DNA from 2 places in the Sulfitobacter sp. R86518 genome. Region 2 is predicted to be linked to the other one. Evidence: riboswitches for the same ligand, from Rfam matches in the RefSeq annotation. Region 2 holds a riboswitch; the other holds the start of a gene.
What was found. A riboswitch is a leader RNA that binds a small molecule or an ion and turns the genes downstream of it on or off. The one in region 2 is predicted to bind thiamine pyrophosphate.
Positions count from the first base shown of each region.

Region 1: another riboswitch for thiamine pyrophosphate. It lies ahead of thiB (thiamine ABC transporter substrate binding subunit); the one in region 2 lies ahead of thiD (bifunctional hydroxymethylpyrimidine kinase/phosphomethylpyrimidine kinase).

Region 1 covers NZ_JAXHCA010000005.1:20,151-35,363, forward strand. Annotated here, with positions in the region: gene SJY36_RS00835 (hydantoinase/oxoprolinase N-terminal domain-containing protein) at 1-1,604, shown strand, start outside; gene msrA (peptide-methionine (S)-S-oxide reductase MsrA) at 1,656-2,165, opposite strand; gene msrB (peptide-methionine (R)-S-oxide reductase MsrB) at 2,162-2,611, opposite strand; gene SJY36_RS00850 (DMT family transporter) at 2,732-3,601, opposite strand; gene SJY36_RS00855 (HU family DNA-binding protein) at 3,746-4,021, opposite strand; gene SJY36_RS00860 (AMP nucleosidase) at 4,166-5,629, opposite strand; gene ade (adenine deaminase) at 5,626-7,428, opposite strand; gene SJY36_RS00870 (glycosyltransferase family 4 protein) at 7,550-8,815, shown strand; gene SJY36_RS00875 (SDR family oxidoreductase) at 8,828-9,682, shown strand; gene SJY36_RS00880 (exopolysaccharide biosynthesis protein) at 9,697-10,281, shown strand; gene SJY36_RS00885 (ATP-binding cassette domain-containing protein) at 10,282-10,974, opposite strand; gene SJY36_RS00890 (thiamine/thiamine pyrophosphate ABC transporter permease ThiP) at 10,961-12,517, opposite strand; gene thiB (thiamine ABC transporter substrate binding subunit) at 12,493-13,470, opposite strand; TPP riboswitch at 13,505-13,604, opposite strand; gene aroC (chorismate synthase) at 13,697-14,797, shown strand; gene SJY36_RS00905 (DMT family transporter) at 14,899-15,213, shown strand, end outside.
Region 2 covers NZ_JAXHCA010000005.1:1,291,913-1,307,125, reverse strand. Annotated here, with positions in the region: gene SJY36_RS07290 (ArsR family transcriptional regulator) at 1-33, shown strand, start outside; gene SJY36_RS07285 (ArsJ-associated glyceraldehyde-3-phosphate dehydrogenase) at 40-1,038, shown strand; gene arsJ (organoarsenical effux MFS transporter ArsJ) at 1,035-2,288, shown strand; gene SJY36_RS07275 (TRAP transporter permease) at 2,325-4,262, opposite strand; gene SJY36_RS07270 (TAXI family TRAP transporter solute-binding subunit) at 4,364-5,554, opposite strand; TPP riboswitch at 6,115-6,215, shown strand; gene thiD (bifunctional hydroxymethylpyrimidine kinase/phosphomethylpyrimidine kinase) at 6,283-7,089, shown strand; gene SJY36_RS07260 (FAD-dependent oxidoreductase) at 7,086-8,081, shown strand; gene thiS (sulfur carrier protein ThiS) at 8,065-8,262, shown strand; gene SJY36_RS07250 (thiazole synthase) at 8,264-9,037, shown strand; gene SJY36_RS07245 (thiamine phosphate synthase) at 9,034-9,630, shown strand; gene SJY36_RS07240 (ThiF family adenylyltransferase) at 9,609-10,631, shown strand; gene SJY36_RS07235 (ABC transporter substrate-binding protein) at 10,618-11,556, shown strand; gene tenA (thiaminase II) at 11,553-12,236, shown strand; gene SJY36_RS07225 (ABC transporter ATP-binding protein) at 12,233-12,958, shown strand; gene SJY36_RS07220 (ABC transporter permease) at 12,955-13,728, shown strand; gene SJY36_RS07215 (crotonase/enoyl-CoA hydratase family protein) at 13,742-14,551, opposite strand; tRNA gene SJY36_RS07210 (tRNA-Val) at 14,922-14,997, shown strand; gene SJY36_RS07205 (HU family DNA-binding protein) at 15,199-15,213, opposite strand, start outside.

The DNA.
Region 1 (15,213 bases), 1.3 Mb from region 2:
CCGAGCAGCGTGAACAGGTCAGCGGTTTTGCCGTCGCCAGCCAGTTCGCCACGCGCAACCCCGCGCATGAACAACGCGTCGCCGCCTTGGTGACGCAGGTGACGGGGCGGCCCGTGTCGGCCTCGCATCAGCTGTCGGCCAAGCTCAACGGGCCGAAACGGGCGCTGACGGCGGTGCTGAACGCGCGGCTGATCGGGATGATCGACCGGTTGATCGGGCGGGCCGAGGATGTGTTGACCGACATTGGCGTCGCGGCCCCGTTGATGGTCGTGCGGGGGGACGGGGCGCTGATCTCTGCCGCGCAGGCACGGGAACGGCCGATTGAAACGATCCTCAGCGGGCCTGCGGCCTCTATCGTGGGGGCGCGGTGGATGACCGGTGCGGCCCGTGCGTTGGTCAGCGATATTGGCGGCACCACCACCGATGTGGCCCTGTTGCGCGATGGCCGGCCTGCGATCGACCCCGCAGGGGCCCGTGTCGGCAGCTACCGCACGATGGTAGAGGCCGTTGCCATGCGCACCACTGGTCTGGGGGGCGACAGCGAGGTGCATTTCCTGACCGAAGGCTTGCAGGGGGGTGTGACGCTGGGGCCCAAGCGGGTCTTGCCCATTGCCCTCATCGCGACGGAGGCACCCGAGGTGGTCCATGCAGCGCTTGATGCGCAGCTGCGCAGCACCACCCCCGGCGAATATGACGCACGCTTTGTGCGTGCCGTGGCAGGTCAACCGCGCGAGGGGATCTCGGCGCGTGAACAAATGCTGCTGGACCGTATTGGTGACGGGCTGCACCCGATGGCCGACATCCTGCGCGCCCGCATAGAGACAGGCGCGCTGAAACGTCTGGTAGAGCGTGGCTTGGTCCAGCTGGCCGGCGTTACGCCATCGGACGCAAGCCATGTGCTGGGACGGGTCGCGGCGTGGGACGCAGAGGCCGCAGGCAAGGCGCTGCGGTTGTTTGGACGGCGACGCACAGGCGCGGGGCAGATGCTGGCCCCTGATCCCGCCGCTATGGCGCAGATCATTGTGGATCAACTGACCGAACAGACCGCACTGGCCATGCTGGAAGCGGCGCTGGCGGAAGAAGAGCCCGCCTTTGATACAGACCCCGAAACGCTGGCCCGCCACGAGCTTTTGCAGCGCGGGTTGCGCGGGCACGCGGGGCTTGTGCGGATCGAGGCGGCGTTGAACGTGCCGGTGATCGGGCTGGGGGCCTCTGCCGCGGCTTATTATCCGGCGGTGGGGGAACGGCTGGGCACGCAGATGATCCTGCCCGAACACGCGGCAGTGGCCAATGCCATCGGAGCAGTCGTGGGCCGGGTGACCATGCGGGAAAGCGGCACGGTGACCTCGCCCGCAGAGGGGCGGTTCAGGGTGTATCTGGCCGACGGGCCGCAGGATTTCACGGATCAGACACAGGCGCTGAGCACGCTTGAGGCAACCCTGCGCGACAAGGCAGAGGCGGCGGCGCGGGCGGCGGGGGTGGTCGATGTGCAGATCGACGTGCAACGCGACATCCGCCACGCAGAGGTCGAAAGCCGCAAGGTCTTTATTGAAGCGCTGCTGACGGTCGAGGCGACAGGCAGGCCAAGGGTCGCATCGGCCTGACGCCGCCCAAAAGAAAACGGCGCAAACCCGAGGGGCTGCGCCGTTTTGCGTTTATTCTGCTGCCGCGCGTTTGGGCAGGACCCAATCGGGGCGCGGGAAGTGGCAGGTATAGCCGTTTGGAATACGCTCCAGATAATCCTGATGCTCGGGCTCTGCTTCCCAGAAATCGCTGACGGGTTCTACCTCTGTCACGACTTTGCCCGGCCAGATGCCCGATGCCTCTACATCGGCAATCGTGTCCAGCGCGGTGGCTTTCTGGTCCTCGTCGACATAGTAGATCGCCGAACGATAGCTCAGCCCGCGGTCATTGCCCTGACGGTTCAGCGTTGTCGGGTCGTGGATCTGGAAAAACAGTTCCAGCAGATCACGATAGCTGATTACGTCGTCGTCAAACATCACCTCGATCGCCTCGGCATGGGTGCCGTGGTCGCGGTAGGTGGCATTGGGCACATCGCCGCCCGAATAGCCCACGCGGGTCGATAGAACCCCGTCGCGTTTGCGGATCAGGTCCTGCATGCCCCAAAAGCATCCTCCGGCCAGTACTGCGCGTTGTTCGCTCATGCTACATCCTCCACTTGGTTGATATAATCGCCATAGCCTGCGTCTTGCATGTCGTCACGATGAATAAAGCGCAACGAGGCGGAATTGATGCAATAGCGCAGCCCGCCACGATCCGCGGGACCGTCGGGGAAGACGTGGCCCAGATGGCTGTCCCCATGGGCGCTGCGCACTTCGGTGCGGATCATCCCCAGCGACGCGTCACGCAGTTCGGCGACATGGGCCGGTTCTATGGGTTTGGTAAAGCTCGGCCAGCCGCAGCCGGAGTTGTATTTGTCCGAGGACGCGAACAGCGGCTCGCCAGAGACGATGTCTACGTAGATGCCCGGCTCTTTGTTATCAAGCAGCTTGCCCGTGCCCGGCCGTTCGGTGCCGTTCTGCTGGGTGACACGGAATTCTTCGGGGGACAGAGCGTTAATGGCGGCGTCGGTCTTTTCATAGGTCGGCATGCGAGGCTCCTTTGCGGTTTGATACATTAAATGGGGCCTGCGCGGGTTTTTCAAAGGGGTAATGCACCGACGCACCGATCTGTGACCGCCCGCCTATCGCCCAACCCCTTGGCTTGCAGGTCAGGCCCGGCGCTGCCGCGAGACCTGAACCGCAAGAATACCCAAGGCAATCACAGCGACACCGATGATATCCTGAACCCCCAGCGGTTCGCCCAGCAACAGCCAGGCAATCGCCACCCCAAAAAACGGGTTGAGGAAATGGAAGGTCGCGGCGCGGGTGGCTCCGATACGGTTGACCAGCCAGAACCAGACCACCGTCGCCAGCAGCCCCGGCACCAGACAGGTATAAAGGAAGGCCAGCGCCAGCGGCCAGCTTGGGCTGATGTGCGGCGTCTCGAACAGCAAGGTCGCAATCGACAGCGCGACGCAGCCGACAAGCATCTGCAAGCCCACCACCATCAGGAAGTTCCCGCCAGAGGTCGCACCGCGCACCAGCAGGGTCGCCGCAGAGAGCGCGACCACACCGACGCCGCATAGCAGCAGCCCTGTCAGATCGACGCCGCCGCTGATCCTTGCGCCCATAATGATGGCCACCCCGATCACACCTGCGATCAGCCCTGCGATGCCCAACGGCTTGAGCTTTTCCCCCAGAAACAGCCATGTCGCCAGACCGACCAGCAACGGCATGGTCGAGGCGATGATCGCCGCCAGTGACGCCTGTACGGTCTGCATCGCGACAAAGTTCATCCCCAGATAGACCGCGTTTTGCAGCACGCCGAAAATGATCGTTGCCCGCCATTGCGCAGGCGTCAGCCGCCACGTCTGCCCAAGCGCCAGCGCGACCCCCACGCCGATCAGGCCAGAGATCAGATACCGCGCCGACAAAGCCATCAAGGGGGACGCGTCCGCGACGATGATCCGTGCCGACGTAAAGGCAGAGGACCACATGACGGCGAAGGCCAGCCCCATGAGAATTGCACGTATATCCATGAGGGGGCCTTTCAGGTTTTCCAGTGGGCGGAGACTTCCGCAGTTGCCCGACAGGGGCAAGCGCATTCAGCGCAACGCAGACCTGCGCCAAACGCAAAGGGCCGCCCGTGGGCGACCCTTTGTCAGAACAGACTGTGATCAGTCTTATTCGTTAACGCTATCTTTCAGCGCTTTCGCGATGGTCATCTTAACAACCTTGTCCGCGTCTTTCTTGAACTGTTCGCCGGTGGCAGGGTTGCGCACCATACGCTCGGGGCGTTCGCGGCAGTAGATTTTGCCAATGCCGGGAAGTGTCACAGCGCCACCGCCGGAGACTTCTTTGGTGATCAACGCGCAAACCGCGTCCAGTGCCGCGCTTGCTGTTTTCTTGTCTTCGCCCATTTCCTCAGCCAAAGCCGCGACGAGCTGGGTTTTTGTCATTGGTTTAGTTGCCATCTTGTTTTTCTCCTTCGTCCGCCCGGATTAGGGCCTCACGCGCAGAATGTAACGGTATGTTGTGGCTGAACACAACGAATAGGTCGCAAGAAACCGCGAAAACATGCTATTTTCAGCCGATTTCGGCCTTTAGAGAAAGGCAGTTTCGTCAAACGAGCGCAATTTTCGGCTATGCAACCGCTCTAGCGGCATATCGCGCAGCTGTTCCATCGCGCGAATACCGATCATCAAGTGTCGTGCGACCTGCGTTTTGTAGAAATCAGACGCCATACCGGGCAGCTTCAACTCGCCATGCAAGGGTTTGTCCGAGACGCATAGAAGCGTGCCGTAGGGCACCCGGAAGCGGTAGCCGTTGGCCGCAATCGTTGCGCTTTCCATATCCAGCGCCACGGCGCGCGACTGGCTGAGCCGTTGCACCGGACCGGATTGATCGCGCAATTCCCAGTTGCGGTTGTCGATGGTGGCAACGGTGCCCGTGCGCATGATCCGCTTCAACTCGTAGCCCTCAAGCTGGGTGACCTGTTCAACGGCGTCCTCCAGCGCGATCTGGATCTCGGCCAGCGCGGGGATCGGAACCCAGACCGGCAGGTCGTCGTCCAGCACGTGATCCTCGCGCAGATAGCCATGCGCCAGCACGAAATCCCCAAGCGCCTGTGTGTTGCGCAAACCGGCACAGTGGCCGACCATCAGCCACGCATGGGGCCGCAGCACGGCGATGTGGTCGGTCGCGGTTTTCGCGTTGGATGGGCCGACGCCGATGTTGACCAGCGTGATCCCGGACCCGTTCGCGCGCTTGAGGTGGTAGGTCGGCATCTGCGGAGTCTTGACCGACGCAGGCAGCGGCGCGTCGCCGTCCGAAATCTCGACATTGCCGGTAGAGACGAAGGACGTGTAGCCGCTATCGGGGTCACGCAACATAGCGCGGGCGTATTCCTCGAACTCGGTGACGTAGAACTGGTAGTTGGTGAACAGCACGTGGCTTTGGAAATGTTCGGGATCGGTCGCGGTGTAATGCGTCAGCCGTGCCAGCGAATAATCGACGCGCTGCGCGGTGAAGGGGGCCAGCGGGCGCACGTTGTCCAGCGGCAGATAGGTGCCGTTGACGATGTCGTCATTGGTTGTGCTCAGGTCCGGCACGTCAAACACATCGCGCAGGGTGAAATCCGCGGCACCTTCCTGCGGGATCGTCACGCTGTCGTCATTGCTGACCGCGAAATGCACGGGGATTGGCGTGTCGGATACCGCGATGGTCACGGGCTGGCCGTGGTTTTCGATCAGCAGACGGATTTGTTGTGTCAGGTAATGTTTGAACAATTCTGGCCGCGTGATCGTGGCCGAGAAGGTGCCGGGGGACGACACATGGCCGAACGACAGCCGTGAATCCACCTGCGCATAGCTGGAGGTGGTAAACCGGATCTCGGGGTAGAAGGCCCTGATCCGCGTTTCCGGGGCGGCGCTGTCCATCGCCTTCTGGAAATGCGCGCTCAGAAAGCCTGTCGCTTGGCTGTATAGCTCGATCAGCCGCGCAACGGCGGCAGCGGCATCGGTGAACTGTTCGGCGGGGCGGGCGTCTGGGGTAAGGATTCTGGTCATGAAACAGGCTCTAACAAAGGAATAAATTCAAAACTGCGCACATCGACCAAGCCGAGGTCAGAGATGCGCAATTCGGGAATGACAACAAGCGCCAAAAGCGAATGCTGCATATAGGCGTTGTTCAGCGTGCAGCCACAGTCGCGCATTGCCTGCATCATCGCCTCGGTCTTGGCGGCGACGTCGGAGGCCGGGTTGTCGGACATCAGGCCAGCGATCGGCAGCTCGACCATGGCCAGCTCTGCCCCGTCCTTGAAGATGGTGATCCCGCCGCCAACCTCGCGCAGACGGTTCGCGGCCATCGCCATATGCTCGGTATCGGTGCCCACCACGATCATGTGGTGACTGTCATGCGCCACGGTGGACGCCATCGCCATCGGCCCCCGATAGCCAAAGCCCGACACAAGTGCGTTGACGACAGTGCCGGTGCCGCGGTGCCGTTCGACCAGCGCGATCTGGCACACTTCGCCCGTGGACTGCACGCGGCCTTCGGTCACCGGCAGCTCGAATTTCAGCGCGCGGGTGGGGGCCTGATTCTCGACCACGCCGATGACATTGGCGGTGACGGCATTGGCCCCCGCAGGTGCGGTGATCTGGAAATCATCCGCGCCAAGGGCTTTGCCCATGTTGACGGTCTGCCGCGCATGGGGCGGCCAGTCGTAATGCGGGCAGTCTACCAGACACGCGCCATCCTCGGCCACGATCTGCCCCCGCGCGATCACCGTCTCGATGGGGAGTGTCTTGAGGTCAGAGGTCAGGATCACATCGGCCCGCCGCCCGGGCGTCAGCGACCCGATCTCGCGTTCCAGCCCAAAGTGGGTCGCGGTGTTGATCGTCGCCATTTGCAGCGCGACCAAAGGATCGCAGCCGCAGTCAATGGCATGGCGCACCACGCGGTTCATATGACCGTCATTCACCAAGGTGCCGGAATGGCAGTCATCGGTGCACAGGATCATGTTGCGCGAATCCAGCCCTTTTTCGGTGATCGCGGTGATCTGTGTTTCCACGTCATACCACGCGGACCCCAGCCGGATCATCGACCGCATCCCCTGACGCATCCGCGCAATGGCATCCGCCTCGCAGGTGCCCTCGTGATCATCCGCAGGGCCGCCCGCCACATAGGCCGCAAAGGCAGGCCCCAGATCGGGTGAGGCATAGTGCCCGCCCACTGTCTTGCCCGCGCGTTGCGTTGCGGCAATCTCGGCCAGCATCTTGGGGTCGCCCGCGGTCACACCGGGGAAGTTCATCATCTCGCCCAGACCGATGATACCGGGCCAGTGCATGGCCTCGGCGACATCCTCTGCCGTGATTTCAAAGCCGGTGGTTTCCAGACCGGGGGCAGAGGGCGCACAGGACGGCATCTGGGTGAAGATGTTCACCGGCTGCATCAGGGCTTCGTCATGCATCATGCGCACGCCTTCCAGACCCAGCACATTGGCGATCTCATGCGGGTCGGTGAACATCGACGTGGTGCCATGGGGGATCACAGCACGGGCAAATTCCGCCGGTGTCAGCATGCCGCTTTCGATGTGCATATGCCCGTCACACAGGCCGGGGATCATATAGCGGCCCTTTGCCTCGATCACCTTGGTCGTGTCGCCTTTGCAATGGCTGGCGTCCGGCCCGACAAAGGCAATGCGCCCCGCCTTGATCGCGATATCATGGTCCGGCAGGGTTTCGCGCGTGTGCACGTTGACCCAGATACCGCCGGTGATAATCGTATCCGCAGCACTGCGTCCTGCCGCAACAGCGACCAGTTGATCGGCCACATCGGGCCACGAGGGGAATGTGTGTTCTTTCATACCTGACGTTGACACGAAGATCGCCCGAGGTTCAAGCCAGAGCCGTCCAGCGCCGTGGCGTTTGCACTGTCCGTGCCGACTGGGCTAACTGTCTGCAACCGACAGGACATAAGGCGACCCCATGAAGATCATGTTTGTGCACCAGAATATGCCCGGCCAATACCGCGAACTGGTGCAATGGCTGGCCGATCAACGCACACACCAGATCTATTTCCTGACCCAACGCAAAAACCCGCCCCGTTTTGATGGCGTCGAGACACGGGTCTACAAGGCGCACCACAGACCGGCAGAGAATGCATATGGGCTGTCGAAGAACTGGGAGGAATCTACCGGCAACGGCTTGGGGGCCGCCCGCGCGGCCAAACAGATCGAGACCCGCGAAGGGTTCAAGCCCGATATCGTGGTGGGGCATGTGGGCTGGGGGGAGCTGACGTTTTTCAAGCAGATCTGGCCCGATGTCCCGATCATCGGCTTCTTCGAGTATTACTACAGCGATACCGGCGGCCCTGTGGGGTTCGACCCCGAAGACCCCGTGACCGAGAATACCCCCTTTCTATTGCACGCGCGCAATGCCGTGCCGCTGGCCAATATCGAAACCGTCGATGTCGGGCTCAGCCCGACCTACTGGCAGCGTGACCGTTTCCCGCAAAGCTTTCACCGCAAGCTCTATGTCTGCCACGACGGGATACGCACAGACCACCTGCGCCCCGATCCGGCGGTGACGCTCAAGCTGGGGCGGATGGATCGCGCGCTGACCAAGGATGACGAGGTGCTGACCTTTGTGTCGCGCAACCTTGAACGCACGCGGGGCTTTCATGTGTTCATGCGCGCATTGCCACGCATTCTGAAACAACGCCCCGATGCGCGGGTGTTGGTGGTGGGGGGCAACGACACCTCTTATGGCGGCAAAAGCAAACACCCCGGGGGACTGCGCGCCGAGATGGAGGCAGAGGTGGGCAAGCACGTCGATTGGTCGCGGGTGCATTTTCTGGGCAAGCTGTCCTACGAGGATTACCAGAGGGTTATTCAGATCAGCCGCTGCCATCTTTATCTGACGATGCCATTTGTGCTGTCGTGGTCCCTGCTCGAGGCGATGGCGATGGGCGCGACGATTGTCGGCTCTGACGTGGCCCCCGTGCGCGAGGCGATTACCCACGGCGAAACCGGTCTGCTGTGCGATTTCTTCGATCCCGATGCGCTGGGCGATCAGGTGGCGGAAGTGTTGGGCAATCCGGCGGCCTATGCGCATCTGGGGCCTGCGGCGCGGGCGCATGTGGTCCAGACGTACGACTTCCTGACCAAATGCCTGCCGGAACATATCGCGCAGATGAATGCATTGGTCCCCGAGGGGCAGCGGATCGCCTTGCCCCGGACCCCCACCACATAGAAAGGACGCCTCATGGAGAAAACCCTGTTGTCGATCGGGCATGGCTTTAGCGCGCGCGCCCTCGCCGCACGGCTGGTGCCGCAGGGCTGGCGCATCGTCGGCACCACGCGCAGCCCCGACAAGGCAGATGCCATCGCGGACACAGGCGTTGAACCCGTCGTCTGGCCGGGGGCCGATCTGGGGGCGTTGATCGCGCAGTTTCCCAATGTGCTCGTCTCGGCCGGACCGGACAGCGCAGGCGATCCGGTTTTGAATGCGGTCGAGGATGCGGTCATTCGCGCCGCGCCCGATCTGCGGTGGGTCGGCTACCTGTCGACAACGGGGGTTTACGGTGACCACGACGGCGATTGGGTGGACGAGGACACGCCGCTGACGCCCTCGACCAAGCGCGGACGCGCCCGTGTCACGGCAGAGGCACGGTGGCAGGCGATCCCCGATCTGCCGCTGCATATCTTTCGCCTCGCAGGGATCTATGGCCCCGGACGCGGCCCCTTTGCCAAGGTACGGGCCGGAACGGCGCGGCGGATCATCAAGCAGGGGCAGGTCTTCTCTCGCATCCATGTCGAGGATATTGCCCAAGCGCTTGAGCTGTCCTTGCAGCGGCCCGACCCGGGCGCGGTCTATAATCTGTGCGACGATGACCCCGCGCCGCCGCAAGACGTGATCGCCCACGCGGCAGAGCTGCTTGGCCTGCCCGTGCCCCCCGCGATCCCCTTTGATCAGGCCGATATGACCCCCATGGCCCGCAGCTTTTACGCGGAAAGCAAGAAGGTTCGGAACGACCGTATCAAGCAGGCGTTAGGCTGGGCACCGCAGTTCCCCACCTATCGGGCCGGGCTGGCGGCATTGCTTGCACAAGACAGCTGACCTTTGGGGGGTATATGCACAATATCGAGGAGCGTAGCCTCACCCATCTGCTGGACGGGATGGAGCAAGCGGCCAGCCGCGAAATGGTCACGATCAACGATGTGCTGAACGAATTCGGAGAGCGGTCCCTGCTTCCGTTCATTCTGCTGGCCGCGCTACTGTTGGTGTCGCCGCTGTCCGGTGTCTTTGGTGTGTCCAGTTTCATGGCGATGGTGATCATCGTGCTGTCGGCGCAGGCGGTCTATGGGCGCAAACGTCTGTGGTTGCCGCAGTTCCTGCTGCGCCGGGAGGTCAAGTCATCGCGGTTGCTGTTCTGCGTGCGGTGGCTGCGCAAGCCTGCGGCGTTTTTTGATCGCCACTCGGGCAAAAGGCTCCAGTTTCTGACGACAGGCCCGATGCGTCTGCTGACGTTGGTGACCTGCGTGATCCTGCCTGTGGGTTGGCCCTTGCTTGAATTCGTGCCCTTCGCGTCGTCCTTCGGGGGCGGGACGGTGGCGCTGTTCGCCTTCGGTCTGTTCACCCGTGACGGGCTTTATGTGCTGCTGGGGTATCTGACGATCCTGCTGACATCGCTGACCTTTTACGCCGTTATTTTCTGATTACCCCAGATAGGCGCGCAGCGCGTCGGGCGGGTTGTCCATCAGCGCTGCGGCAGGCTGCGGCGGATGCGCGGTGCCACCTTCGACAAAGATCACCTGATCTGCGATGCGGCGCACGTCCTCGGGGGCGTGGGTGACCATGATCAACGCGGCTTTGGTCTCTGCGGCGAGGGCGGCCACCAGATCCAGCATGTCGTTGCGCAGGGCGGGGCCAAGTGCGGCAAAGGGTTCGTCGAGCAGCACAAGCGGGCGGGCTTGCACCAGCACCCGTGCGAGGGCCACACGGCTTTGCTGCCCGCCGGAAAGCTCGGCAGGCTTGCGGGCAGCCATCCCCTGAAGCCCGACGCGATCGAGCGCCTCGTGTACACGGGTTTGTTCCGCGGTGCCGAGCCGCACGTCGGGGCGCAGCCCCAGCCCCACATTCTGCATCACGCTGAGATGGGGAAAGAGGTTGTTATCCTGAAAAAGCATCGTCATCGGCCGCGCACCAGGGGCGGCTTGGGTGATGTCCTTGCCCTGCCACAGCAGCCTGCCGGACCTGAGCGGAATGAACCCGCAAAGCGCCCCCAGCAGGGTGGATTTCCCCGCACCCGAGGGGCCGATCACCGCATAGGTCTGCGCGGGCGCTAGGGTCAGGTCAGCGTGCAGGGTAAAGCTGCCTTGGGTGATCTGTGCGGTCTCAAGCGTCAGCATGCCAGCGCCCTCCCTTGTCGAATATCCAGAAAATCCCAAGCGACAGCGCCAGCAGGATCAGGGCCGCACCGGCCGCGGCCTCCATCCGGTAGGCCCCCATCAACCGGTACATCTGCAGCGGCAGGGTGGCACTGTCGGGGTCGGCGAACAAGGCGATGACCCCCAGATCCCCCATCGACAGGGCACCGGTCAGCCCCGCGGCAAAGCCGATCTGCGGGCGCAAGCGTGGCAGGATCAGCCAGCGCCAAAGCGGCCATCCGGTCAGTCCCAGCATCTGCGCCTGCCGGCCATAGATCTGCACCGTGTCGCGCAGTCGGGGCACCAGAATACGCAGGGCAAAGGGCAGGGCCATCAGCGCATTGACCAGCGCCGTGACGGGTAGGGCCAGCGCAAAGGGGCTGGCGAAAGGATTGATCAGAATGAACCAGCCGGTGCCGATCATCAGCGGAGAGGCGGCTAGACCCAAGAGGCCGACGGCCTCTACCCCGCCGCGGGCGCGGGTCGCGATCCATCCGGCAAGGGGCAGGGCCAAGGCCAGCAAAACCACCACGCTGATCAGCGCCACGGTGAGTGAGGTGCCCGCTGCCTGCCACACGCTGGCGGGCATTTGCGGCAGGCCGATCACCCCGCGCAGCACGACCGAGGTCAGGGGCAGCAGCAGAAACCCCGCCGCCAACGTGATGAACAGCGCGTCGAGCCCGCGTTGCAGCCCACCACGTGCGTCCCAGCGGTGCAGGGGTCGGTCCTGCCCGCCGCCCAGACTGATCGCGGGGATGATCCACAGCGCCAGCGCGGCGGTGCTGCCCGCAAGCCCAAGCTGCACCAGCGACAGCAGGGCTGCACGGTTCAGGTCAAAGTCGAAACGGAACGCCTGATAGATCGCAAGCTCGATCGTCGTGGCGCGGGGGCCGCCGCCGAGGGTCAGCGCGACCGCAAAGCTGGTCAGGCAGATCACAAAGATCAACGCTGCGGTGCCGGGCAGGATTTGCCGCAGGAGGGGAAGCTCGATGCTGCGAAATACCGCGCGCGGGGTCAGGCCAAGCTGTGCGGCCAGCCGGAACCGTTCCGCGGGCACGGTCTGCCACGCCTGCAACAGTAGCCGCGTGGCCAGTGGGAGGTTAAAGAAGACATGCGCCAGCACCACGCCGTGCAGCCCGTAGATCGTGATGCCGGGCAATCCGACCGCCGCCAGCGCCGCATTGAGCCAGCCCGCGCGGCCAAAGACCGCAAGCACCCCCAGCACGGCGACAATCACCGGCAGGATGAACGGTGCCCCCAGCAGCGTGACCAGCAACCCGCGCCCGACAAAGCGCCGTCGCGCCAAGGCGCGGGCGACAGGGATCGCCAGCACGGTAGACAGCAGGGCGGAAAGCGCGGCCTGTTGCACAGTAAACCGGATCGCGGACCAATCGGCCGGGCCAAGCCCGCTGCCGAACTCGGCCCGCCACAGCACCGCCCCCACCGCAGCAAGGATCAGCGCCGCAACCAGAATGGCGGCGCTGACGCCGGATTTCGTGCTTATTGCGACAGCGCGGAGAGCCATTCGGCCAATGCTTCCTCGCGCAGGGCGGGCACGTCATCGTTTGGGATCAGCAGCGCCTTGCCCGGTTCGATCAACTGTTCAAAGCCTTCGGGCAGCCCGCCTTGGGGCGTGACGGCAGGGTACATCCAGTTGGTCGTGGGCAGCACCGATTGCGCCGCGTCCGATACCATGAACTGCATGAACTGATCGGCCAGCTCGGGCTGGTCGCTGCCCGCCAGCTTGCCGACCACTTCGATCTGCATGTAGTGGCCTTCGTCAAAAGCGGCAGCGGCTTTGGTCGCGTCCTCTTCGGCGATCAGGTGGTAGGCGGGGGATGTGGTATAGCTCAGCACCATGTCGGCCTCGCCTTCAAGAAACAGGCCGTAGGCTTCGGACCAGCCCTTGGTCACGGTCACGACGTTATCTGCCAGACCTTCCCAGATCGCAGGGGCCTCGTCGCCATAAGCGTCCTTGACCCACATCAGCAGGCCCAGACCGGGGGTGGAGGACCGCGGGTCCTGGATCACGATCTTGAGGTCACTGTCGGCCAGCGCGCGAAAATTCGCGGGCGGGGTCAGATCAGCGTTATGGACAAAGGCGAAATAGCCCCAGTCATAGGGGGCAAAGCTGTCGTCTTCCCATGTGACCGGCAGGTCATAATCCGCGTTCACTGTGGCGGGCGCGAACAACCCTGTTTCCTTGGCCGCCGCGATCAGGCTGGTATCAAGACCCAGCACCAGATCGGCGTCAGACCGCGCGCCTTCCAGCTTGAGCCGCGCCAACAGCGCCGCGCCATCGCCCATGCCTACGAATTTCAGATCGCAAGCGCATTCCGCCTCGAAGGCCGCTTCGATCACAGGGCCGGGGCCCCATTCGGCGACAAAGCTGTCGTAGGTATAGACCACCAGTTCGGGCGTCTCGGCCCATGCCTGCGTGGCGAAAAGCGTGGTGGCAGCAAGTGTAAGATACTTCATGGCATCCTCCAAAATGCGGCGTCAGAAAGCGTTGGAGGTGTATCCAGACCTTCCCTCCGCCGGTGTTAACCGGTTCAGGTTCAACGGGTCCGTGCGCGCACATCTCAGCCTGTCAGGCCCCCCGAGGTGTCTTATCGGTAGAACGCCTGTCGCCCGCGCGCAAGGTGAAACCCCTTGAGGCATGGTGCAGCCCCCGTTAAGGATCACCGCCAAAGGAGCACCGCCCATGTCGATCAACAGCTTTGGCCATCTTTTCCGCGTGACCACCTGGGGCGAAAGCCACGGGCCTGCTTTGGGGGCCACGGTGGACGGCTGCCCTCCCGGTGTGACGATCACCGAAGAGATGATCCAGCACTGGATGGACAAGCGCAAACCCGGCCAGAACAAATACACCACACAACGCCGCGAGGCGGATGAGGTGCGCATCCTGTCGGGCGTGTTCGAAGGTGTCACCACCGGCACGCCGATCCAGCTGATGATCGAGAACACCGACCAGCGGTCGAAAGATTACGGCGACATCAAGGACAAGTTCCGGCCCGGTCACGCCGACATCACCTATTTCCAGAAATACGGCATCCGCGATTATCGCGGGGGCGGGCGGTCCTCGGCACGTGAAACCGCATCGCGTGTGGCGGCGGGTGGACTTGCGCGCGAAGCGATCAAGGCGATTGCGCCGAATGTGCAGATCACCGGCTACATGGTGCAGATGGGCCCCCACAAGATCGACCGCGATGCGTTCGATTGGGACCAGATCGAACAAAACCCGTTCTGGGTGCCCGACGCCAAAGCGGCAGAAGAGTGGGCGGCGTATCTGGACGGTCTGCGCAAATCCGGATCCTCCGTCGGTGCGATCATCGAGGTGACAGCGCGCGGCGTGCCCGCGGGCCTTGGCGCGCCGGTCTATGGCAAGCTCGACACCGATCTTGCCGCCGCGATGATGAGCATCAACGCCGTCAAAGGCGTGGAGATTGGCGAAGGCATGTCCGCCGCCATGCTGACCGGAGAGCTGAACGCGGACGAGATCAGCATGGGCCCCGACGGCCCTGTCTATTCGTCGAACCACGCGGGCGGTATTCTGGGCGGCATCAGCACCGGTCAGGACATCGTGCTGCGTTTCGCGGTCAAGCCAACGTCAAGCATCCTGACCACGCGCAAGACAATCACCAAATCCGGCGAAGATACGCAGATCATTACCAAAGGCCGCCATGACCCCTGCGTTGGCATCCGCGCCGTGCCGGTGGGCGAAGCGATGATGGCCTGCGTCCTGCTTGACCATATGCTGTTGCACCGCGGTCAGGTTGGCGAGAACCGCGGCATCATCGGCTAAGTCGCGCGGAACGCTTGGATTTTCCGCATGTTGGCGGGAATACGACGCGCAAGTTGACGCGGGGTCTTGCAACTTGAAACCTGCAGGCGCAAGCATGCGCCATGCAAAGCACCACGACAGAGCACCGCCCCGGCCGGGCCATCGCCCTTAAACTGGGGGCAGTCTTTCTGTTCTCGGTCATGGCGGCCCTCATCAAGATCGCGACGGCAACCGTGCCCGCCGCCCAAGCGGTGTTCTACCGGTCGTTCTTTGCCTTCCCGATGATCATCCTGTGGCTATGGCAAAGCGGCGACCTGCGCGACGGGCTGAAGCCCAGCAATCTGATGGGTCACGTCTGGCGCGGCGTTTTCGGGACCACGGCGATGGCGCTGACCTTTGCCGGGCTTAGCCTGCTGCCCCTGCCAGAGGTCACCGCG
Region 2 (15,213 bases):
GCCATCGGGGCCGACCCAGTGACCACAGGATAAACCACGATGACAACCTATGCTTTGAACGGCCTTGGCCGCATCGGAAAACTCGCCCTGCGGCCCTTGCTGGAACAGGGGGCCAAGATCGCCTTTATCAACGACGCGGTTGGCGACCCCGAGATGCACGCCCATCTGCTGGAGTTTGATTCCGTCCACGGGCGCTGGCCTGCGACCTTCAGCGCAGAGGAACATGCGATCACCATCGATGGCACGCGTATCCCCGTGACCAGCACCAAATCGATCACAGACCTGCCGCTGGAGGGGGTGGATGTGGTGATCGACTGCACCGGTGCGTTCAAGACAGAGGCCAAGCTTGCCCCCTATTTCGAGGCGGGCGTGAAAAAGGTTGTTGTCTCTGCCCCCGTCAAGGACGGGCCGACGGCGAATATCGTCTATGGCGTGAACGACGACACCTATGATCCAGCCAAGCACAGCATCGTCACCGCGGCGAGCTGCACCACCAACTGCCTCGCCCCCGTTGTCAAAGTGCTGCTGGAAGGGATCGGGATCAAACACGGGTCGATCACCACGATCCATGACGTGACCAACACGCAAACCATCGTGGACCGCCCCGCCAAGGATATGCGCCGCGCCCGATCGGCGCTGACCAACCTGATCCCTACCACCACGGGGTCCGCCACGGCGATCACGCTGATCTATCCGGAGCTGACCGGCAAGCTGAACGGCCACGCCGTGCGGGTGCCCCTGCTGAATGCGTCGATCACCGACTGCGTGTTCGAGCTGGAGCGTGAGACGAGTGTGGAAGAGGTCAACGCCCTGTTCAAAACCGCCGCCGAGGGGCCGCTAAAGGGTATTCTGGGCTTTGAGGAACGCCCGCTTGTGTCGTCGGATTACACCAATGACACCCGCAGCGGGATCGTGGATGCGCCATCGACGATGGTGGTGAATGGCACGCAGGTCAAAATTTATGCGTGGTATGACAATGAAATGGGCTATGCGCACCGACTGGTGGATGTGGCGCTGATGGTGGGCGGCAAGCTGTGACACGCCCTGCCGGTTTTACCGCCTATATCACTGTCACCGCCGCCTATTGGGCCTTTATGCTGACCGACGGCGCGCTGCGGATGCTGGTGCTGCTGCATTTTCACACGCTCGGGTTCTCTCCGGTACAGCTGGCCTATCTGTTTGTGCTCTACGAGATCGCGGGCGTGGTCACCAACCTGTCGGCGGGCTGGATCGCGGCGCGCTTCGGGCTGACCTCGACGCTTTATGCGGGGCTGTCGTTGCAAGTGGTCGCGCTGCTGGCGTTGACACAGCTTGATCCGGCCTGGAGCGTCGCCGCCTCTGTCGTCTTTGTCATGCTGGTGCAAGGGCTGTCGGGTGTGGCCAAGGATCTGGCCAAGATGAGCTCTAAATCCGCGGTCAAGCTGCTGGCCCCCACCACAGGGGGCGGCTTGTTCCGCTGGGTCGCACTGCTCACCGGATCGAAGAACGCGGTCAAGGGCGCTGGCTTTCTGCTGGGTGCGGGGATGCTGGCGCTGCTGGGGTTTGTGCCGTCGACGCTGGTGATGGCGGCGATCCTGTTTGTGATCCTGATCGGCGTCATCATCGGTATGCCCGCGGGCCTGCCCGTGGGACGCAAGGATGCCAAGTTCACCGAAGTCCTGTCCAAGAACCGCAATATCAACTGGCTCAGCGCCGCGCGGCTGTTCCTCTTCGGGGCGCGCGACGTGTGGTTTGTCGTGGGCATCCCGATCTATTTCTACGCCGTGCTCTCCGATGGCAGCGTCGAAAGCAAGCGGGAGGCTTTCTTTATGATCGGCAGCTTTATGGCGGTGTGGACGATCCTTTATGGGGCCGTGCAAGGCTGGGCCCCCAAGATACTGCGGGCCACAGGCCGGACCGAGGGCGACACGCTCGCACAGGCCCGCCACTGGAACCTTGCGCTGGTCGTCGTGCCTGCCCTGCTGGCCGCGCTGGTCTGGATCACGCCTGCGCCATCCCCCGCGCTGACGGTCACGATTGTCATCGGTTTGCTGGTATTCGGTGCGATTTTCGCGGTGAATTCGGCGCTTCATTCCTATCTGATCCTCAGCTTTACGGATGCAAAGCGGGTCACGATGGATGTGGGGTTCTACTATATGTCCAACGCGGCCGGTCGGTTGGTAGGCACGCTTTTGTCAGGCTTCACCTATCAACTGGGGGGGCTGGCGCTGTGTCTTGGCACGGCGGCGCTGATGCTGGCGCTGAGCGCCTTGGGGACGGCACAGCTGCGCCCTTCGCAAACGTCATGAACTGCGGCGCGCGGGGATGTCCCCGCGCGCCAAATCTTAAGGGACCGCAACCACGCCGTTGCGGTTGTCCCGCCAGATCACCGCGACAAGCACCGCCGAGGCGACCCCCGCGATCAGCGTCGTCGTCAGCCCCGGAAAGCTGAAGGCAAAGCCCGCGATCCCCAGCGGCAGACGCAACCAGGGCCGCACCATACCGACGCCCAGCAGATAGCCCTCAAGCCCGCCGGACAGCAGCGTGATGCCGATGATGATCGACGGCAGCACATAGATCAGCGGCGTCAGATCGCCCTGCAGCACCAGCGCAGGCTGGAACAGGAAGAACAGCGGCACAAAGTAGATCACCACCCCCAACCGCATCGCAGTGAAGGAGGTCAGCATCGGCTTGGCCCCCGCAATCGTCGCCGCCAGAAACGCCGCAGCCCCCACCGGAGGCGTGATCACCGACAGCATCGCGTAGTAGACGATGAAAAAGTGCACCGCGACCGTGTTCAACCCGCCGATTTCGATGATCGCGGGCGCCAGCGTCACCGCAAGGAAGATGTAGGCCACAATCGCAAGCCCCGCCATGCCCATGACAAAGCAGGCCAAAACCCCAAGCGCGATCACGAGATAGACGTTATCCCCGCCCAAAGCGACCAGCCCAGAGGTCATCGACCCTGTCACACCGGTGATGGTCAAGGCGCTGACCACAAAGGCAATCGGCAGGATGATCGCTGCGGTCTGTGTGACCAGCGTACCCACCTGACGCAGGGTTTCAAAGATGCGCGCAGGCGTCATCATGGTCTCGCGTTGCAGGAAGCTCAGCGCGATCATCAGCGCACTGGCGTACCACGGGGCGTAATACTCCCACCGCATATACAGCAGGCCCCAGACCAGAAAGATCATGACCAGCAAGAAGGGCCAGCCGCGCTTCATCACCTCGCGGGCCGAGGGCAGGTTTTCGGGTTTCATCCCCACCAGCCCCTTGCGCGCGGCATAGGCGTCGACTTGCAGGATCAGGCCAAAGTAGAACAACACCGACGGCAGGATCGCGGCCACCATCACGGTCGCGTAATCCACACCGATGGTGATCGCCATGACAAAGGCAATCGCCCCCATCACCGGCGGCATCACCACCCCGCCGGTCGAGGCGCAGGCCTCGATCGCGCCAGCGTAATGGGGCGGGTAGCCGACTTTTTTCATAGTCGGAATGGTGATCGACCCGGTGCCCGCGATGTTCGAGAAAATCGACCCCGACAGCGACCCGAAAAAGGCGCTGGCCACGATCGATACTTTCGCTGGACCGCCGCGGTACTTGCCAAAGCCCGCATTGGCCAGATCGATAAAGAACTGCCCCGCCCCCGTGGCGATCAGCACGCCCGCAAAGACCAGAAAGCCCAGCACGATCTCGGCCACGATCTTGGTGGTAATGCCCATCAACCCTTCGGTGCGGAAGACATGCGCCTCGATCATGCGTTCAAACGTATAAGGGATGCCCATCAGCAAACCGGGGAAGTAATCGGCCACCAGCGGGTAAAGCCCCAGCACCAGCACCACGAGCAAGAAGGGGATGCCCCCCGACCGGCGCGCGATTTCAAGCATCAGCAGCCAAAGCACGACGCCCGCGTAGAAATTGGTCCAGCCCGCCTGCACGATCTCCCATGCATACATGGAAAACCACATGCAGATGCCAAAGCCCACGGCGGCCGCCACGATGTCATAGATCGGCACATGGGTGTGCGATTTCACCGCTGGCAGCGCGATGAACGCCGCCGCAAGGAAGGTGCCGATGAAGACCCAGTAATACTGCCCCTCGATCAGACGCCGCCCGCCGATGGGAACGCCGAATACATAGGCCAGCCCCATCCCGAGGCCAAAGGTACACAGCAGCACAAAAGCGATGCTGGTGAACGAGAATAATCCCCCCAGTCGCGTCGTCTCGGACGAGGGTTCGACAGCCGTTTCAGCCGCCGGAGAGTGTTGTGTTGCTGACATGGATGATCCTGAAAATAAGGGCGCTGTGGCAGTGTCTTAGGAGGACGGAGCACGCTGTGCTCCGCCCTGTCTTTTGCCGTCGATGACGGTCCGGCGCGGCGTTACAGACGCGAGCGGAACGGCTCCAGCCCGTCGGTGTGCTTGGCCAGAATGTCGAGATACTCCTGGTTCTCGAAATTCATCTCGACGCCCTGCTCCATCGCCTCTTTCATGCCGGCGTTGCGTGCCGCGATCCACGCGTCCATCTTCTCGATGGCCTCGTTGTTCCAGGCATCGTCTTCTTCGGTCCACGCCCCGATTTCACGCAGGTATTTCACCGTGCCTTCGTGCACAGGGATCGGGTTTGCATCCAGGAAGTTGCGGAAATGCTCCAGCGACATGCGGGTCGCCAGCGCGTGCGATCCTTTGTAGTTGTCGTGGGATTCATTCATCCACTTCGCCATGTTATAGACGAAATCCTCTTCTGCGGTGACCGGCACGGCATAGACGAAGTTCGACGTCATGGACTCGACACCCTTGGCGGTGCTCACCCCCATAGAGATGGTCGAGGGGATCGTCATGGGGCGGTAGCTGAGGTAGCCGTCCCAACCTTCTGTGTTGGCGGGATCCATCGGCAGCCAGCGAATGCTGCCCGGCGCGCCTTCCATTTCGGACAGAACGGAAGAGATCGGCGAGCAATAGGCCACATCGGACTTCCCCTCGACAACCGAACGACAGTTTTCACCGTAGCTGGAGGCCGGGACGAATTCGATCTTTTCCTGTGCTTCTTCGGGCGTCATGCCGATAAAGGCAGGCAGGGCCTGGGTGATCGCAGAGACAATCGCGGGCGAGAACACGCCCGAGGTGACGCGCACGCCGCCTTTGCCGATGTCTTCAAGGCTTTGAAGCTCGGAATCGCCAGCCACAACAAAGCCCCAAGGGGTGTCGTTGTGGTGCCACAAGATCCGCTGCGGCATGGGTTTCGCCGAGGCGTAGCCGCCGACCCCTTCCGCTTGCAACGCCATTTCCGACGCGGAAACCGACGCGATCGCGATGTCTTCGCGGTCGGTCAAACGTTTGTAGCGCATGGGCTCGCTGTCTTCGGGAACGATCCGCACGGTGGTGCCGGTTTCTTTTTGCAACGCAGGCCCCCAACCGTTGGTCGAGGCAAAGCTGCCTGTCGACGTGCCCGGCGTGGCAATCACGAGCATGCGCGGCCACTCATACTCCTGCGCCATCGCGACGCCCGAAAGCGCCATGGATACCGCAAAGGACCCGACAGCGGCCTTGGCAAAACGTGTCATATTCTTCATGTGGTCTCTCTCCCTGTTGTACATCTTTGGATTGTTCGGGATCGCAGGATCACAGGCACCGCAAAAACTACGGATGCCCATGCGCAGGACGCAGATGTGATCTTTGCAGATGTCACGCAGCACCTCCCAATGCTTGTCGCGACGCGTCCGGAATGACCCGTAAAACGGGCCAGAAAACGCATCCTCCCGAGTGTCGGCCCCCTCCTCCCGAGGGTATCCGACTCAATCTGTCAATCAGCCTAGGGGCAAGATATTTCGATGCCAATACCGCAGAACAGAACTTGATACCGCAGCCGCGCGGGGTCTTTGCGCGATCACCCCTAGTTTGCTGATGCCAAAGGGTTAACGCCCCAGAATATGGGAAATGTGACGTTACGTTGCTTTGGGTTACGAGGCGTTGTTTCGGCTGACAAGCGTCAGGAGGGCTGTCCAAACCGCGCCCGTTTTGCCCAAAATATCGCCACCCTTGGTTGAATATTTTGCGGCTTGCACCGTTTGCCGAACTTGGCTACGCCTAAGGCAACGACGCTGCACGCCCCCACGGGGGCCGCAGTTCCAACATCTATCCGTCGGGGTGCCCTAGGGGGCTGAGAGGTGCGTGCACCGACCCGTCGAACCTGATCCGGGCAATACCGGCGTAGGGAACGGGTATCTTTGTGCAACGGCCTTGGGTCCACGCCACAAAGCTCATTCTTGCGTCTGCTTGCCCACCACCGAAAGGCGAGCATGTGACTAAGACGACCCCCATTTCCCTGACCATCGCCGGTTCCGACAGCGGCGGCGGTGCCGGTATTCAGGCCGATATCAAGGCGATGTCGGCCAATGGTGTCTATGCCGCCAGCGTGATCACCGCCGTGACCGCGCAGAACACGCGCAGCGTCAGCGCGGTACACGAGATCCCCGCCCCCATCGTCGCGGCCCAGATCGATGCGGTGCTGTCCGATCTTTCGGTGCAGTCGATCAAACTGGGCATGTTGTTTTCTCCGCAGATTATTCAGGCGGTGGCCGCTGCGCTCTCCGCGTTTCGGGGGGCCGTCGTGGTTGATCCGGTGATGATCGCAAAATCCGGCGATGCGCTGTTGCAAGAAGACGCCGTCGCAGCGTTGGTCGCGGATATCCTGCCGCGCGCCGATCTGCTGACCCCCAACCTGCCCGAAGCCGCCCGCCTGTTGAACCAGCCCGAGGCTGACAGCGCCGACCAGATGGTCACGCAGGCCCGCGCGTTGCTAAAGATGGGGCCGAAGGCGGTGCTGATGAAGGGCGGCCATAGCGCGGGCAATATCTGTAGCGACGCACTGGTCACCGCAGAGCGTGTCACATGGCTCAGCGCGCCGCGCATCGACACGCGCAATACCCACGGGACGGGATGCACCTACGCCGCGGCCATCGCTGCGGGGCTGGCCCACGGCAAACCCCTTGGCGCGGCGGTACAGGCCGCCCATGACTATCTGCACCGCGCCATCATCGCCGCGGATCAACTCGATATCGGCACGGGCCACGGGCCAGTGCATCACTTCCACGCGGTCTGGTCATGACGCAGGTCACCATCATCGGCGCGGGCGTCGCGGGGCTGTGTATCGCGCGTGTCTTGCTGGATCGCGGGATGCGCGTGCATCTGATCGACCGAGCCCGCCAGCCCGGTCCGCAAGGGTGTTCTTGGTGGGCTGGCGGCATGCTCGCCCCGTTTTGCGAAGGTGAAAGCGCCGAGGAACCGGTGATCCGGCTGGGCCAAAGGGCGGCGGATTGGTGGGACCAACACACCACATCGCTGCACCGACGCGGGTCACTTGTGATCTCTCCGGCGCGGGACAGCAGCGATCTGACCCGCTTTGCGCGCCGCACGACAAGCCACCAAACCCTGACGGGTGCAGAGATTGCGGCGCTTGAACCCGACCTTGGCGACCGCTTTGCCAAAGGGCTCTATTTCCAGACCGAGGCCCACCTGTCGCCCCGCATTGCGCTGGCAGAGCTGTGGCGCGGGCTGGTGGCCGATGGGGCCAGTTTCGAACAGGGCGAGGCCGCCCCCGAAGCGCTGGCGCAAGGCGGCCTCGTCGTTGATTGCCGCGGCTATCACGCGCGCGCCGATCTGCCTGAGTTGCGCGGCGTGAAAGGGGAAATGGCGCTGCTGTCCTGCCCCGATATCGCGATCACCCGCCCCATCCGCGTGCTGCACCCACGTGTGCCGATCTACCTCGTACCGCGCGGTGACGGGATTTACATGCTCGGGGCCACAATGGTCGAAGGCCGCGCCGGTGCCCATGCCAGCGTGCGGTCCGTGCTTGAACTGCTGAGCGCAGCCTACGCACTGTCCCCCGCCTTTGGCGAGGCCGAGATCCTAGAGATCGGCGTCGACAGCCGCCCCGCCTTCCCCGACAACCTGCCGCGCATCGAACGGCAGGGCAATCTGATCCGCGCCAACGGTCTGTATCGCCACGGTTTCCTGCTCGCCCCCGCGCTGGCGACCATGGTGGCTGACCTGATCCTTGAAGCCAAAACACCGGAGATTTTCCATGAAACTACAGCTTAACGGTGCCCCGCTCGACAATGAGGCGCCCACGCTTGCCGCCCTGCTAGAGTCCGAAGGATTTGGCGGCGCGAAAGTCGCTACCGCCGTCAATGGCAGCTTTATCCCCGCCAGCCTGCGGGCCAGCCACCACTTGTCCTCCGGCGACAGCATCGAAGTGCTCGCCCCCATGCAAGGAGGCTAAGATGCGCCCCTTTTACGGAGAAACCCTTGCCAATGGTCTGATGCTGGGCACCGCGCAATACCCCTCGCCCAAGGTGCTGTCAGAAGCCTTTGCGCGCAGCGGGGCGGCGGTGGCGACCGTATCGCTGCGGCGCGAAAGCGGACGGGATCGCGCCGGTCAGGACTTCTGGGAACTGATCCGCGCGCTTGACGTCCATGTGCTGCCCAACACCGCCGGATGTCACAGCGTCAAAGAGGCCGTCACCACCGCCCATATGGCCCGCGAGGTGTTCGACACACGCTGGATCAAGCTCGAGGTCATCGGCGAGGAGGACACGTTGCAGCCCGATGTCTTCGGTCTGGTCGAGGCCGCCCGCATCCTGAGCGAGGACGGGTTTCAGGTCTTTCCCTACACCACCGAAGACCTTGTGGTCGCGGATAGATTGCTGCGGGCGGGCTGCGAGGTGCTGATGCCCTGGGGCGCGCCCATCGGGTCGGGGATGGGGCTGAACAACCTTTTCGGGCTGCGCGCCATGCGGGCGCATTTTCCGGACGTGCCGCTGGTGATCGACGCGGGCATCGGCCTGCCCTCGCACGCCGCACAAGCGATGGAGCTGGGCTTTGACGCGGTGTTGCTGAACACCGCTGTCGCCAAAGCCGGTGACCCCGCCGCCATGGCCGAGGCCTTTGCCACCGCGATCCGCGCCGGACAGCTTGCCGCCGATGCGGACCCGATGCCGCCCCGCGATATGGCCGCGCCCTCTACCCCCCTGATCGGAAAGGCGTTTCTGGAATGACCCTTGACCGTTTCTACCCGATCTTCGACAGCGCCGCCTGGCTGGAACGGCTGGTGCCCCTTGGCATCAAACTGGTGCAACTGCGGATCAAGGATGCGCCCGACCCTGCCTTGCGGCGCGACATCCGGCAGGCCAAGGCGATCTGCGCCAAACACGACTGTACCCTCGTGATCAACGATCACTGGCGTATCGCGCTCGACGAGGGGTGTGATTTTATCCATCTGGGACAAGAGGATCTGGACAGCGCCGACCTCACCGCCATCCGCAATGCGGGTGCACGTTTGGGCATTAGTACCCACGACAAGGCCGAACTGACCCGCGCCCTGGACCTGCGGCCCGATTATATCGCCCTCGGCCCGATCTACCCGACGATCCTGAAGCAGATGAAGTGGCACGCGCAGGGGCTGGACCGTCTGCGCGACTGGCGTGAGCGGGTGGGGCAGACCCCGCTTGTGGCCATCGGTGGCATGTCGGTCGACCGCGCGGCGGGTGCTTTTGATGCCGGTGCCGATTGCGTCGCGGCGGTGACCGACATCACACTGAACCCCTCGCCCGAAGATCGCATCACCGCATGGCTGGGGGCAACTCGATGACCCGCTATGCCCGCCAGATGATCCTGCCGCAGGTCGGCCCATCGGGCCAAGAGGCGCTGGCGGCGGCACGGGTGGTGGTGGTCGGCGCGGGCGGGCTGGCGGCACCGGTACTGCCCCTGCTGGCGGGGGCCGGTGTGGGGCATATCACGCTGGTGGACGGTGATGACGTGGCCCTGTCAAACCTGCACCGCCAGACCCTGTTTACCGAGGCCGATATCGGCACGCCCAAGGTCACCGCTGCCGCCCGCGCCCTAACCGCGCGCAACAGCGCGTGCACCGTGGTGGCCCACCCCGTGACCCTTGGGCCGGATACCGTGGCAAAGCTGTGCCATGATGCGATGCTCGTGCTGGATTGCGCCGACAGCTTCGCAGCAAGCTATGTGCTATCGGATCACTGCCTGAACGCGGGTCTGCCCTTGATCAGCGCCTCGGCCCTTGGGTTTGGCGGCTATGTCGGCGGGTTCTGCGGCGGCGCGCCGTCGCTGCGGGCGGTCTTCCCCGATCTGCCGGACCGCGCGGCGAGCTGCGACACGGCGGGAGTGATGGGGCCGGTTGTCGCCACGATCGGTGCCGCACAAGCACAGATGGCGCTGGCTTGCCTGCTTGGACTGTCGCCGTCCCCTCTGGGGCAATTGATCAGCTTTGATCTTGCCTCCTATCGTTTTGGCGGCTTCCGCTTTGATACCGCGCCGGAGCCTGACCACGGTTTCGGATTTGTCGCGCCCTCGCAGATCCGCGCAAGCGATTGGGTCGTCGATCTGCGCGGGCCGGATGAGGCTCCCACAGCCGCGACACCCACAGCGCGGCGCATCACCCTGCCCGATTTCCTCCGCAACGCTCCCCGCCCGACACATCAGCCCCGCGCGGTGATCGCCTGCCGTTCGGGCCTGCGCGCGTGGCAGGCGGCGACCCATCTGGCCAGCTACTGGCATGGCCCCATTACCCTGCTCGCCATGGGCGAGCCTTCCCCGTTGAAAGGACAAACCGATGAAACTTCGTAACATTCTGGCCGCGCTGGCGCTGACCTCTGGCCCGGCGCTGGCGCAGGACGAAATGGTCTTGCTGCTGGACTGGTTCGTGAACCCCGACCACGGGCCGATCATCGTGGCGCAGGAAAAAGGATACTTCGCCGAACAGGACTTGAGCGTAGAGGTCATCGCACCCGCCGATCCTTCCGACCCGCCCAAGCTGGTCGCCGCAGGCAAGGCAGATCTTGCGATTTCCTATCAGCCGCAGTTGCACCTGCAAATCCACGAAGGTCTGCCCTTGCAACGGGTCGGCACGCTAGTGGCCACGCCGCTGAACTGCCTGCTGGCGCTGACCGATGGACCCATCGCTTCTCCTGCGGATCTGGCGGGCAAAAAGGTCGGATTCTCTGTCGGCGGTGTCGAAGAGGCCGTGCTTGGCGCGATCCTGACCCATCACGGGCTGTCGCTGGATGATGTGGAGCTGGTAAACGTCAACTGGTCGCTGTCACCGTCGTTGATGTCCGGTCAGGTGGATGCGGTCATCGGGGCCTTCCGCAATTTCGAGCTGAACCAGATGGATATCGAAGGCGTCGATGGCACCTGTTTCTACGTCGAGGAAGAGGGTCTGCCGCCGTATGACGAGTTGATCTACGTCGCCAACCGCGACACGATGGACAAGGACATGATCGCGCGGTTTCTGGCCGCGACCGAGAAAGCGACGCAATATATCGTGAACCACCCCGAAGAAAGCTGGGAGGTTTTCGCCGCCACCTCTGCCGATCTGCAGGACGAGCTGAATGCCCGCGCGTGGAAAGACACGCTGCCCCGTTTCGCCCTGCGCCCCACGGCGATGGATGCCGGACGCTACGCCACATTCGAGACGTTCTTGCATGACGCGGGTCTGATCCCCGACATCTCTCCTGTGTCGACCATCGCCATTGATGTGACCGCCCGATGAGCGCGCCGGACTATGGCCGCAGCTTCGCGATTTGGCGCGCTGCTGCGGCGGCGGATTGGCAAGACTATACCCACCATGCTTTTGTCGAAGGGTTGCGCGACGGCAGCTTGCCGCGCCGTTGCTTTGTGAACTATCTGATCCAAGATTATGTTTTCCTTGTGCATTTCTCTCGCGCTTGGTCGATGGCGGTGGTCAAATCGGAAACGATGGAAGAGATGAAGACCTGCGCCGCCACGGTGGATGCGCTGGTCAATCACGAGATGGCGCTGCATATCCGCACCTGTGCTGCGGCGGGTATCGACGAAGCGGCGCTTTTCACCGCGACGGAAGCCCCCGCCAACCTCGCCTATACGCGCTATGTGCTGGATGCCGGGATGCAGGGGGATTTCCTTGATCTGATGGCGGCGCTGCTGCCATGCGTCATGGGCTATGGGGAGATCGGGCAGCGCCTGGCCCAGACCCGCAGCGCCGACACGCCCTATGCCGAGTGGATCGAGACCTACGCCGACCCCGACTATCAGGCGCTGTCCCAGACGGTGGGCGCGATGGTCGACGCGGCGGTTGCGCGGCGGATCGGTGACCTTGAAACCGCCCCCCGTCGCGCGGCACTGCAGAACCGCTTTTCCACGGCCACACGGCTAGAGGTCGGCTTTTGGCAGATGGGGCTGGACCTGCCATGACCCCGCCGCCCGCGCTGCGTCTGGCGGGACAACACCGGATTGACGCGCGCCCCCTGTTTGACATGGATATGACCCTCGCCGCGGGGGCGTGGACCTGCTTGCTCGGCCCGTCGGGGGTGGGCAAATCCACGGTGTTGCGGCTGCTGCTGGGGCTTGAGACGGGCGGCGCATTTGACGGCACGATCACCGCCTCTGACGGGCAACCACTGGCGGGGCGGATCAGCTATATGGCGCAATCCGACCTGCTGTTACCCTGGCTTACGGTGATCGAAAACATCATGATCGGCGACCGGCTGCGGGGGACCACGCCTGACAGGGACCGTGCCTCCGCCATGCTTGCGCGGGTCGGTCTGCAGGATCATGCCCATAAGAAACCCGCCGCCTTGTCGGGCGGGATGCGGCAGCGGGCAGCGCTGGCGCGGACCTTGCTGGAGGATCGCACGGTGGTCTTTCTGGACGAGCCGTTCTCGGCGCTGGACGCGGGCACCCGCGCCGCGATGCAAGAGCTCGCGGCAGAGCTGTTGCACGGGCGGACCGTGCTGCTGGTCACCCATGATCCGGCCGAGGCGGCGCGGCTGGCCGACCACATCCTGATCCTCTCTGCCACGGGCGCGCAAAGCTGGCCCGTCCCCGCGCTTCCCGCGCCGCGCCCCGTCACCGCGCCCGAGGTTTGGGCCTGCCAAAGCGCGCTGCTGTCCCATCTGCGGGGGGTGCCTGCATGAGGCGATACGACATACTGCTTGCGATCCTGCTGGGGCTTGGTCTTTGGCAGGGCGCGGTGCTGCTGACCGACGCGCCGCACTATATCCTGCCCTCGCCGTGGCGCGTGGCGCAGGCGGCCTATCGCGCCCGTGAGACGCTGATCGAGAACGCATGGGTCACCACCGTCGAGGTGCTGCTGGGGCTGCTGATCGGCACCGCCTTGGGGGCTGTTACCGCGATCCATCTGGCGCTGTCCAAAACGGCAGAGCGTTTGCTGCTGCCGCTGCTGGTCTTTACCCAAGCCGTGCCGGTTTTCGCGCTGGCCCCGTTGCTGACGCTGTGGTTCGGCTATGGCATGGGGTCCAAGATCGTGATGGCGGTGTTGATCATCTATTTCCCAGTGACATCGGCCTTTCACGACGGGCTGACCCGCGTGCCTGATGGCTACCGCGATCTGGCGCAATCGATGGGGACGCGGCCGTTGCGGTTCATGCGCTACGTGCAAATCCCTCACGCGCTGCCAAGCCTTGCGACGGGGCTGCGGCTGGCGGCGGTCTATGCGCCGATCGGCGCGGTGATTGGCGAATGGGTCGGCGCGTCAAAGGGGCTGGGCTACCTGATGCTGCTGGCCAATGGCCGTGCCAAGATCGACCTGATGTTCGCCGCGTTGATCATGCTCGCCTGTTTGACAGTGCTGTTGCATCTCTCTGTCGGGCTGCTGGCGCAACGACTGACCCGCTATGCCGAAGGGCGCAGCGAAAGCGGGATCACGCGCAGCACCCGCGCGTGATCCATACGACTTGCTATTCCGCGTTCGGCCGCACCCGCGCGCCGCTTTTGTCAGCAAAGGCCGCAAGGCGCGCGCGTGCGTCAGGCTGCGTATTGACCACACCGGCGACCACAGCTTCGGCATAGGCGGCATCCATCGCCGACATGTTCTGCATATGGCTCACCGCGCTACAGATCGCAAAGTTCGACAGCGGCAGGTTCTGCGCCGCCTTGCGCGCCAGTTCCATCGCCTTGTCCATGCTGGACCCTTCGACGATATACTGCGCGAGGCCCAGATCGACGGCCTCTTGCCCCTGATAGACGCGCCCGGTCAGCATCATGTCGATCATCCGCGCCTTCCCGACCAGATCGGTCACACGGATCGTAGCCCCCCCGCCGGTGAACAGCCCGCGCTGGCCTTCGGGAAGCGCGAAATACGCGCTTTGGTCCATCACCCGCACATGGGCAGAGCTGGCAAGCTCTAGCCCGCCGCCGACAACGGCCCCTTGCAATGCAGCAATCACGGGCACGCCACCGTATTCCATCTTGTTGAACGCCTCGTGCCACCGCAAACAGACGTGCATGAAATCGGCAGGGCTGCGGTCTTCGTCATGGTGTTCGATCAGATCAAGCCCGGCACAAAAGTGATCCCCCGCGCCCGCCAGTACCACTGCACGCACACCAGCGCGCGGTGCGGCGGAAAAGAAGGTGACCAGCTCTTCGATCGTGTCGATGTCCAGGGCATTCCGTTTCGTGGGACGGTTCAGGGTCACCACCCAGACGCCATCGTCATGCGCCTTGATGTCCAGGTTACGGTAGCTGGTCGGATCAATCTGAACGGCCATATGAATTCCTCCTCCTATGGGGCCGGCAATTGTGGTCGGCCCCGGTGCCTTGCTGCTGCAAGGGCTTGCTGAATATATGCAAAAGGCTCTCCCACCTTTTACGTGACTGTGCCTTGAGTAGCGCGCCAAACACAGCCCGTCTATCGGTCATCCGCCGATTTCAGCGCGGTGACTTCCCCAAGGGTAACGGAACCGCAGGGATTCGCCCCGTCGCAATCTGCCGGAGGCGGCAAAACCGTTTGAAAACGCACTGTTACCGTGTGAATCGCCGCTGATTTGGGGCGTCGTCAGAAAAAAATCGAAAATAATCACCGGGGCGGCAAAAATGGGGTTGAACCCCGGCTGAACCTTGGGGTAGTAGAGCGCTACCGGGTCGTTAGCTCAGTTGGTAGAGCGCTTCGTTTACACCGAAGATGTCGGGAGTTCGAGCCTCTCACGACCCACCACTCCACCACCACAATTCAGTTCTACCAACGCAACCTGCGCCGACGGCGACGGGGTTTTATGCGTTTGATGTCAAGGGATTGCCTGCGCAGCCTGTGGCATCAACAAGGTGCAGCCCTTGATACGACAAAACCCCTCACCAAGGTGAAGGGCCGCTGCGGGCGTCGTAGCTTTGCGCCAGAGATCTTGAGCGATTTTCGCCCTCAGTCGTCGGGTTG